One region of the Mangrovibacillus cuniculi genome, then DNA from elsewhere that is predicted to be linked to it. Evidence: riboswitches for the same ligand, from Rfam matches in the RefSeq annotation. Region 1 holds a riboswitch; each other region holds the start of a gene.
What was found. A riboswitch is a leader RNA that binds a small molecule or an ion and turns the genes downstream of it on or off. The one in region 1 is predicted to bind thiamine pyrophosphate.
Positions count from the first base shown of each region.

Region 2: linked by a shared signal. The riboswitch ahead of thiT (energy-coupled thiamine transporter ThiT) and the one ahead of G8O30_RS02725 (ABC transporter substrate-binding protein) in region 1 are both predicted to bind thiamine pyrophosphate.
Region 3: linked by a shared signal. The riboswitch ahead of thiW (energy coupling factor transporter S component ThiW) and the one ahead of G8O30_RS02725 (ABC transporter substrate-binding protein) in region 1 are both predicted to bind thiamine pyrophosphate.
Region 4: linked by a shared signal. The riboswitch ahead of tenA (thiaminase II) and the one ahead of G8O30_RS02725 (ABC transporter substrate-binding protein) in region 1 are both predicted to bind thiamine pyrophosphate.

Region 1 covers NZ_CP049742.1:528,614-530,816, reverse strand. The annotation lists gene G8O30_RS02730 (thiamine-binding protein) at 1-55, opposite strand, end outside; gene G8O30_RS02725 (ABC transporter substrate-binding protein) at 55-1,041, opposite strand; TPP riboswitch at 1,139-1,248, opposite strand; gene G8O30_RS02720 (YjcZ family sporulation protein) at 1,368-1,478, opposite strand; gene G8O30_RS02715 (aminoglycoside phosphotransferase family protein) at 1,545-2,203, opposite strand, start outside.
Region 2 covers NZ_CP049742.1:2,703,374-2,705,576, reverse strand. The annotation lists gene noc (nucleoid occlusion protein) at 37-927, shown strand; TPP riboswitch at 1,020-1,121, shown strand; gene thiT (energy-coupled thiamine transporter ThiT) at 1,183-1,764, shown strand; gene G8O30_RS13630 (ParA family protein) at 2,070-2,203, shown strand, end outside.
Region 3 covers NZ_CP049742.1:2,326,881-2,329,083, forward strand. The annotation lists gene G8O30_RS11785 (S8 family serine peptidase) at 1-31, shown strand, start outside; gene G8O30_RS11790 (hypothetical protein) at 852-1,049, opposite strand; TPP riboswitch at 1,118-1,219, shown strand; gene thiW (energy coupling factor transporter S component ThiW) at 1,392-1,886, shown strand; gene G8O30_RS11800 (hypothetical protein) at 1,930-2,203, opposite strand, start outside.
Region 4 covers NZ_CP049742.1:233,475-235,677, reverse strand. The annotation lists gene thiM (hydroxyethylthiazole kinase) at 1-637, opposite strand, end outside; gene tenA (thiaminase II) at 634-1,326, opposite strand; TPP riboswitch at 1,482-1,590, opposite strand; gene G8O30_RS01120 (PAS domain S-box protein) at 1,855-2,203, shown strand, end outside.

The DNA of each region.
Region 1 (2,203 bases):
CCTTTCCATTAGGTGTTTTGGGAATAATTTGTACCGAAACTAATGAGTTAGCCATTATTGTGCCTCCTTAGGAAGAAAGTCATTTGTAAAGGCTTCCTCCGCAATAAATTCTCCAGTTAATAACTCGTTTTCTTTCATCCAATTAGCGTAGTTAGTCCAAACAGTTTCTTTTTGCTGCCCCCAATACTCTGCATCACGAGCATACTCATTCGCTAACCATTTCTGACTTGCTTTTACTAGTTCTTCATTTAAGTCAGGTACTGCATCAATTAAGTGCTGAGCAGCGTCTTCTGGATTTTCCATTGCGAAATTATACCCCGCTGCTGTTGCTGATAAGAATTTTTCAATTTGCTCTGGTTCTTCTTTCACCTTATCTTCACTCGTAATAATTACTGGCGTGTAGTAGTCCAGATTATCCGAGAAATCTGTTAAATACAGCATGTTAACTGGTTCGCCTCGGAGTTCTGCTTCGATTCCAGTCCATCCATAGAAGATCCATGAAAAGTCAATATCTCTCTTAACTGCTGTAAAATAATCTGCATTTCCGATGTTAATATTTTCGACTTTAGACACGTCTACGCCATCTTGCTTCATCACAGCGCCTAACACCGCTTCTTCTACCGGAGCTCCGAATCCACCGTATCGTTTACCTTCAAAATCTTTAGGTGACGTAATATTTTTATCTACAGGTGAAGCAAAACCTGACGTATTATGCTGAATAATCGCAGCAACTGAGACAACAGGTATGTCTTCAGTTCTGGATAACGTGACGTTTTCTTGATAACTAATACCGAAATCTGCTTTTCCAGATGCTACTAGCGCCTCTGCTCCTGCTTCTCCTGGTAACATGATGTCCACTTCTAGCCCTTGCTGCTCAAAGTAGCCTTCCGCTTCTGCAACATATAATCCTGTGTGATTCGTATTTGGGGTCCAATCTAAGACTACTGTTACTTTGTTATCTTCCTGACTTGCTTGGTTTCCACAAGCACCCACTAAAATAGCGCTTGCAATGGTAATTACAGAAAAAAACTTTCTTTTCATCTTTCTCCTCCTGTTCGAACGTTCGCTACAAATGGTTTTCCTCACTTAATATGGGCAAACGAAAAAGCGCCCAAAACCATTTGGGCGCATATGTATGAGGTAATTAACATATGTTCCCTACGCTGGTCTTAGCCAGATCAGGTTCTAAGGGTCTCCGTCTCTCGGACATGATCTCAACTGGCATCACCAGTTCCCCCACACATCGTTCTTATTATTTTTTTTCAGTATCCCATAAAGTAATGATTTCGTAAAGAAAAAAGGATAGCCCATAGGACTATCCCGTTTTCTGCAGAAATTCTCTCGCATACTTTAAAAGGTAGACTTTATTAGTCTAGGTAAGCTGCTCCAACGATAATTAAAAGGATGAAAAGAACAACGATTAATACGAAAGTTGAACCGTAGTTATTTCCACAACCGTAACCGTAACCGAAACACATGAGCAATCACCTCCGAATGAGTATTGCCGTGAGCTTTACCTCACATTTATACTTTATTCAGATGGCTCAATAGTGTATGGACTTATCCCCATTGTTACTATGAAACTTTACACATTCGTTAATTAGTCCATGAATTACTTCTGAGTCAATCCACTCTTTACAACGATTTTGCGCCTTCCAATCTTCTTTTCCTTGGTAATAATCCGCGTAGTTTTTCATGATTGAAAAGAAAAGACAGAAGAAAACAAACGATTGACTAGGGATGCTTTTCATTACCCATTCCCGAAGCAGTATTGCTTTCTCTTCTTGATAAGCGTTCTTCTTACATTCGTTTACCCAAACATATGCAATATCATAAAGTATAGGTCCATAGCTCACTAAACCAAAGTCGAGTAAGAAAATAGTATCTTTGCTAACAATCCAATTGAAATAATGAGGGTCTCGATGAATGACGCCATATTGTTGATGATTCCATTGATACGTGTACATATCCCAAAACGTTGAATTTGACTGGAAAAGTAGTAGGTATTCCTTTAACCAATCTTCCAACGTCCATTTCTCTTGTCTAACGATATAATTTGGAATCGGAAATTCTTTTATAATTTTCGTGCCTAAAGAAGAAAATGTCTGTAAAACAGCATAAATCGAATCCACATCTTCTAAGGTGCTACTTCTTCCATCTACCCATTCAAAATCTATCCATAATTCAGATGGGTCTGAAGAAG
Region 2 (2,203 bases), 960 kb from region 1:
AGTATGTAGGAGTTACAACAAAGGTGGTGTAAAAGGATGAAAAGTCCTTTTTCTCGACTCTTCGGTGTTTCAGAAAAGGAAGAGCCTGTTCAAGAAAATACACAAGAAGTGGAACAAACAGAACCGATAGAAGTGGTAGAAGTGGAACGAGATGAAGTTCACCAAATACCTATTCATCAGATTGTACCTAATCGTCATCAACCTCGAACTGTCTTTCAAGAGAGCAAAATAGCTGAGCTAGCGGAAACAATTTCTCAGCATGGTATTATTCAGCCTATTGTATTGCAAAAAATTGCAGAAGATCAGTACGAGCTCATCGCTGGAGAACGAAGATGGCGAGCTGTTCAAATGCTTCAATGGGAAAGAGTTCCCGCTATTTTGCGTACAATGTCTGAAGAAGAGATGGCTTCTGTCGCGCTTATTGAAAACCTTCAACGGGAAGAGTTATCTCCGATTGAAGAAGCATTTGCATACGAAAAGTTATTAAAGTTTCATGGCTTAACGCAGGAAGCACTGGCACAAAGACTTGGGAAGGGTCAATCAACCATTGCGAATAAATTGCGTTTATTAAAGCTGCCTAAAGAAGTGCAAGATGCAGTTTTACAAAAATTTGTTACAGAAAGACATGCTCGTGCATTAATACCTTTAAAGAAACCGGATCTTCAAATTGCTTTGTTAGCAGATATTATTGAGAAATCCTTTAATGTTAAGCAAACAGAAGACCGTGTATCTAAAATGCTAGAAAAGAATCCAGAACCATCAAAAGCAAGACGAAAGGCGTTTAGTAAGGATATGCGTATTGCTGTTAACACGATACGTCAGTCTTTAACGATGGTAACGGATAGTGGAATAAATTTAGATGCTGCAGAAGAGGAATTCGACGAGTATTATCAATTTACGATTAAAATTCCTAAAAAGAAATCTTAATAGATAACTAGAGGAAAAGCTGTTGATGATTTGTCGACAGCTTTTCTTTGAGCTTTTTTCTTACAATTGGTAAAATAAAAAAGAATAAAATACGTTACCACAAGGGGAGCGAAAGCTGAGAGTGAACACTTATGTGTTCTGACCCTTCGAACCTGTTAGTTAATGCTAACGTAGGGATGTGGAAGAGCGCATGAATACTTGGAATTCATGCTGTTTTCCCTCTCTCTTTTGGTACAAAAAAAGGAGAGTTTTTTTATGCAAACAGGAAAATTAGTAAAATTAGTGGAAGCAAGTATCATGGCGGTTTTTGCGTTGCTAGTAGACCTTTTACCTTCCATTAAACTTTCACCAAGTATCTCTATTTCTTTTGCCATGGTGCCCATATTAATTTTGGCTATGAGAAGGGGAGTTGGAATTGGGCTTCTAGGAGGATTTTTGTGGGGGACGCTGCAAGTTGTGTTAGGTGAAGCGTGGATTGTAGCTCCTTCTCAAGTAATTATTGAGTATTTCATTGCTTTCACTTGTATCGGATTTGCTGGACTTGTATCGAAGAGAGTTACTAGATCGTTACAACAAAAAAACGTCAGTGCAATATTATTTGTGTTAGCAGGTGTCATGATTGGGACAGTAGCGAGGTATTTTTGGCATTTCATCGCTGGCGTAGTTTATTTTGCAGAATACGCTCCAGAGAATCTATCTCCGTGGATCTTTTCTTTATACGCGAACGGATTAACAGCGTTAGGGTCTGCCATTCTATGCTTTATAGTAATTAACTTATTGGTGAAGACTAGAAAGCAACTACTAATCCCAGAAGAGCTCGTTGACCGTGCAGCATAAGTGTGAATAGAAATGACTAAAAGGTGCTGAAGCGGAATTAATTCCGCTTCAGCACCTTTAATTATTGTGTATCGTGTGCAAGGGAAGAAATTTAAAAGGAGAGTAACCGTATTTTTTACACTCCTACTTGTATCCTCCTATTTCTCTCTTTATTTTGACTAAATAGGCATACTTTCTCTCATTCCTAACATTATTCGATAAATCTTTCTACTCAATTCATTTTATTCACACTCTTTTTCTATTTTTTTGATAAAATAGTAATCAGGCTTGCCATTTTAGAAGGAAACTAGAGGTAGGTGAAAAGAATGGGCAAGATCATTTCGATCGCTAATCAGAAAGGCGGAGTAGGAAAAACCACTACTTCCGTAAATTTAGGAGCTTGTTTGGCTCATATAGGTAAAAAAGTTCTTTTAGTTGATGTCGATCCTCAAGGAAATGC
Region 3 (2,203 bases), 1.3 Mb from region 1:
CCTAAGTGGTGGAAACTTCTTATATGAATAAGTAGATAATTAGACTACTCCGGGGTAGCTGCGGCTGCCTTGGGGTGGTTTTTTCTATGTTTTCAAGAGGGTTATTCTCTCTTTCGCTTGGATTTCTCGCTTCTTGGTGAGTTTAAGATGCTCTTATTCTCTCCTACGATGGATTTTCTCGCTCCTTCATGAGTTTTAGACACTCTTATTCTCTCCTACGATCGATTTTCTCGCTTCTTCATGAGTTTTAGACGCTCTTATTCTCTCCTACGATCGATTTTTCCGCTCCTTCATGAGTTTTAGACGCTCTTATTCTCTCCTAAGATGGATTTTCTCGCTTCTTCATGGGTTTTAGACGCTTTTATTCTCTCCTACGATCGATTTTCTTGCTCCTTCATGAGTTTTAGACACTCTTATTATCTCCTAAGATTGATTTTTCCGCTCCTTCATGAGTTTTAGACGCCCCTATTCTCTCCTCAGCTCCCATTCCCACTGCCGAGATAAGTATAGAACGCTCCTATTCTCTTCTCAACTCCCATTTCTACTCCCGAGATGAGTATAGAACGCTCCTATTCTCTTCTCAGCACCCATTTCCACTCACGAGATGTGTATAGAACGTCTCTATTCTCTTCTCAACTCCCATTTCCACTGCCGAGAGGAGGATAGAACGCTCCTATTCTCTTCTCAGCTCCCATTTCCACTCACGAGATGTGGATAGAACGCTCCTATTCTCTTCTCAACTTCAACTTCCACTACCAAGACAAGTTTAAGAATTCTTTACAATAAAAATCACTACTCTTACACAACTCCTCACAAAAAAACCAGCAGAGTCCCTCTCCACTGGCATCCATCTATTTCTCCAATTCTTTTGTTTGCGCTTCAATCTTCTTTACTAACTGCTTCAAGTCCTTCCTAACATACCTCAATTCTCGTAACGTTTCTGCCTTATCCGTCCTATCAAATAACCTGGCTAGTTCTTCTTTATCTTCTTCTGTTAAGTAGTACTTCGCATCCTTTTTTTTCTTCTTCAGGAAACCAAACATATTCATCACCCCCATGTAAAATATGCAGTCTACGCACAAAAAAGAAATAATTCATGGTATGATATGGATAATTAATCGTCCACTAGGGGAGCCCTTACGGCTGAGACAAACTTCGGTTTGGACCCTTTGAACCTGATCTGGTTGATACCAGCGTAGGGAAGTGGCGGAAGCACTTCTTTTTGATGCTAACGCCACTCTTCTTTAGGAGAAGTGGCGTTTATTTGTTACGTGACCGGTAACAACTCCATGTTGACCACGTGATGTGTTCCCATCTTAATGGAGTCTCTTACTAACTCGATGAACGTTAACCGAGTCACGGTAACAACAAATCAAAAAGGAGGAAAAAACATGAATACTAGAAAGTTAACCCTAATGGCAATGTTAGTAGCCATCGCAGTCATCGGAGCATCATTTGTCTCCATCCCCACAGGAGTCGCAAGAATTTTCCCAATACAGCATGCTGTGAATGTCATAGCAGCTGTAACATTAGGCCCAGTTGGTGCAGTACTAACTGCTTTTGTCACTGGACTTGTAAGACTCTTAACAGGAACTGGTTCTCTCTTAGCTTTTCCAGGTGGCATGATTGGAGCTTTACTAGCTGGATTTGTTTATTGGAAAACAAATAAACTCCGCTGGACCATATTGGGAGAAGTTATTGGTACTGGTATTATCGCATCTCTTTTAGCAGTTCCTTATGCAGCAATTTTTATGGGTAGTAAGTTTGGTGTATTCTTTTTCTTACCAGCGTTCTTCCTTTCAAGCTTAGTAGGTTCTGCGATCGGTGGATTAATACTGAGGAAAGTACCTTTAAACCAAGTGACGAACCAAGAACTTACTAGATAAATAAAAGCCGTTAGATAAGGAACTTCCTTTCTAACGGCTTTTATCATGCTGATTCGATCCCACTATCTTCATACAAAAAGGACTTATTCCCACTAAGCTCCATAGAGAGCAACGTAACTACTTTCTCTCTTATAACTGGATTTCGTTCAAAAAAGGCGAAGTGAAATCTCTTCCCAGCGTAAAAGTTCTCGATAAAATATTGATATCTCTCCTCACACGTATTACCAACTAGTCGATTATTTTCAACTAACTCTTGTAAAAAGTAAATGACGGCTGGAGTCACAATCTCGTATAAGTTTCCACTCAATTTGCTGACG
Region 4 (2,203 bases), 300 kb from region 1:
TAGTAGACGCTGATTCCACTCCTAAAAATGCACCAATAACGGCGCTTAGTAAGCAGCCAGAACCAGTTATAAGCGGCATTACAGGGTCTCCATTTTTTACCTTATAGACCGTATTCCCGTCCGTGATAATATCGATTTCTCCCGTCATTCCAACCGTACATTTATGTTTTGTCGCCACCAATTCTGCAATGTACTCAGCGCTATGAGACCCAACTCCAGCGTCCACCCCTTTTGCTTGCCACTCCACATCTGCTATCGTTGCAAGCTCTCCAATATTCCCACGAATCACATCCACATTCACTTCTTGCAAAATAGTCTGAACAACACGTCGACGAAATTGACTTGCCCCAACTCCTACTGGATCCAGCACGACAGGAACTCCTTTTACATTCGCGGCTTTTCCAGCTAAAATCATTGCTTCCACAGTAGTAGGGTTTAACGTACCGATGTTTAAAACGACGGAGGAAGCAATAGTCACCATATCTTCCATTTCTTCTGGTGAATCCGCCATAATCGGTGAGGCCCCTAAAGCAAGCAATCCGTTAGCAGAAAAGTTGGCTACCACGATATTGGTGATATTGTGAACCAAAGGATTCTCTTGTCGAATCTTTTGTAACAGCAGCCCATCATATATCATCGTTGTGCCACCTCTCTATTCATCAACGAATCCCACGATTCTAATGACCAACTCATCTCCCAAAATGCTAACTCGTAATAGCTACTCTTCACGAAATGTTTCTCTATTCTATCTTTCTCATGATCTGATAACTCACCTACCAGCTCATCTAAACGATTAATTTGTTCTGTCACTAGTTCACCAAACCAATCTGATGCATAGGTTGCAATCCATTTATCATAGATTGGATGGTTTGGTTTTGCGTGTTGCAACTTCTGGCCAATCTCATAATACAGCCAGTAGCAAGGCAAAATCGCTGCTAGTAAATCCGCTAACGTCCCTTCTTCTGCGGCACGATACATATGGGACGTATAGGCGTAAGCAGTCGGAGCTGGTTCAAACGCTTGAATCTCTTCTTCTGTAATATCTAATAGTTCATAAAAATGTTGATGCAAGGAAAGCTCTGCCTCAAATGTGTGACTCGCATGTGTCACAAAACGCTGCGCAGTATCCATATTGTCTGATTTAATCGCACCGAGTGCTTGCACTTTCGCAAAATGGTGTAGATAGTAAGAATCTTGCATCACATAGTGTCTAAAGTTCTTTACCGGTAAACTACCGTCTGCAATCCCTTTGACAAACTGGTGCTGAAAGCTTGCTTCCCAAATCGGTGCTACTTTTTCTCGTAAGTCTTTTGTAAAAGTGGTCATTATGAATCGCTCCTTTTTTGTTTTAGATGGAACATGAATACTCATCTAAGAACGGACCACATCTCGTGATCAACGATGAGTGGTTACTGGTCACGTAACAAAAAAGCCACTCCCAATGGAAGTGGCGTTAGAAGGTCAATAAATAATAAACACATTGAACGACTCGCCCACTTCCCTCCGCTAGTATGAACTAGATCAGGTTCAAAGGGTCTTTGCGTAACACGCTCATCTCAGCCTATTGTATAGGCCCCCCTAGTGGTAAAAATATGTAGTTGTGACGTTTCTTTCACTATAACATGTCAGAAAATTAATTCAAGCAAAAAGATAACTACCTCATTGATCAAACGTTTGTTTAAATTTAATGTCGAAATAGCACGAAGGAAACTCAACCAAGATCTATATAATTTTACGAGAGTTAGTGTATCTATCTTTGTTATCTGATAAGCTAAAAGTTAAGATAATCCACTTCCGTTAAGGTGTCGTTAAAAATAATTTAAAATACAATAAATGAAAAAGTAGGTATCGTATATGATAGATGAATTTTTGCATCAAAACCCTTTTGAATCAGATGATACCATAGAGGTAATTCTTACAAGATTGGTAGGTTACTTGTCAGAAATATTTACAGAAGCTACCGTTACCACAATGATTTATGATGAATCGTCTCAAACACTTAATCCCGGACCAGGATATGAAGCGTTCCCAAATTCTTACACGAAGGTTGCTAGTAACCTCCCTTTACGAATGGGTGGATGTGGAGTTGCTGTAGCAGAAAAGCGCGTAGTAATAGTAGAAGATACACACAAAAGCGAAATATGGAAGCCTTTTGTCGTTCACAGTGATAAAGTTGGTGTTCGAGCTGTTTGGTCCGTTCCTA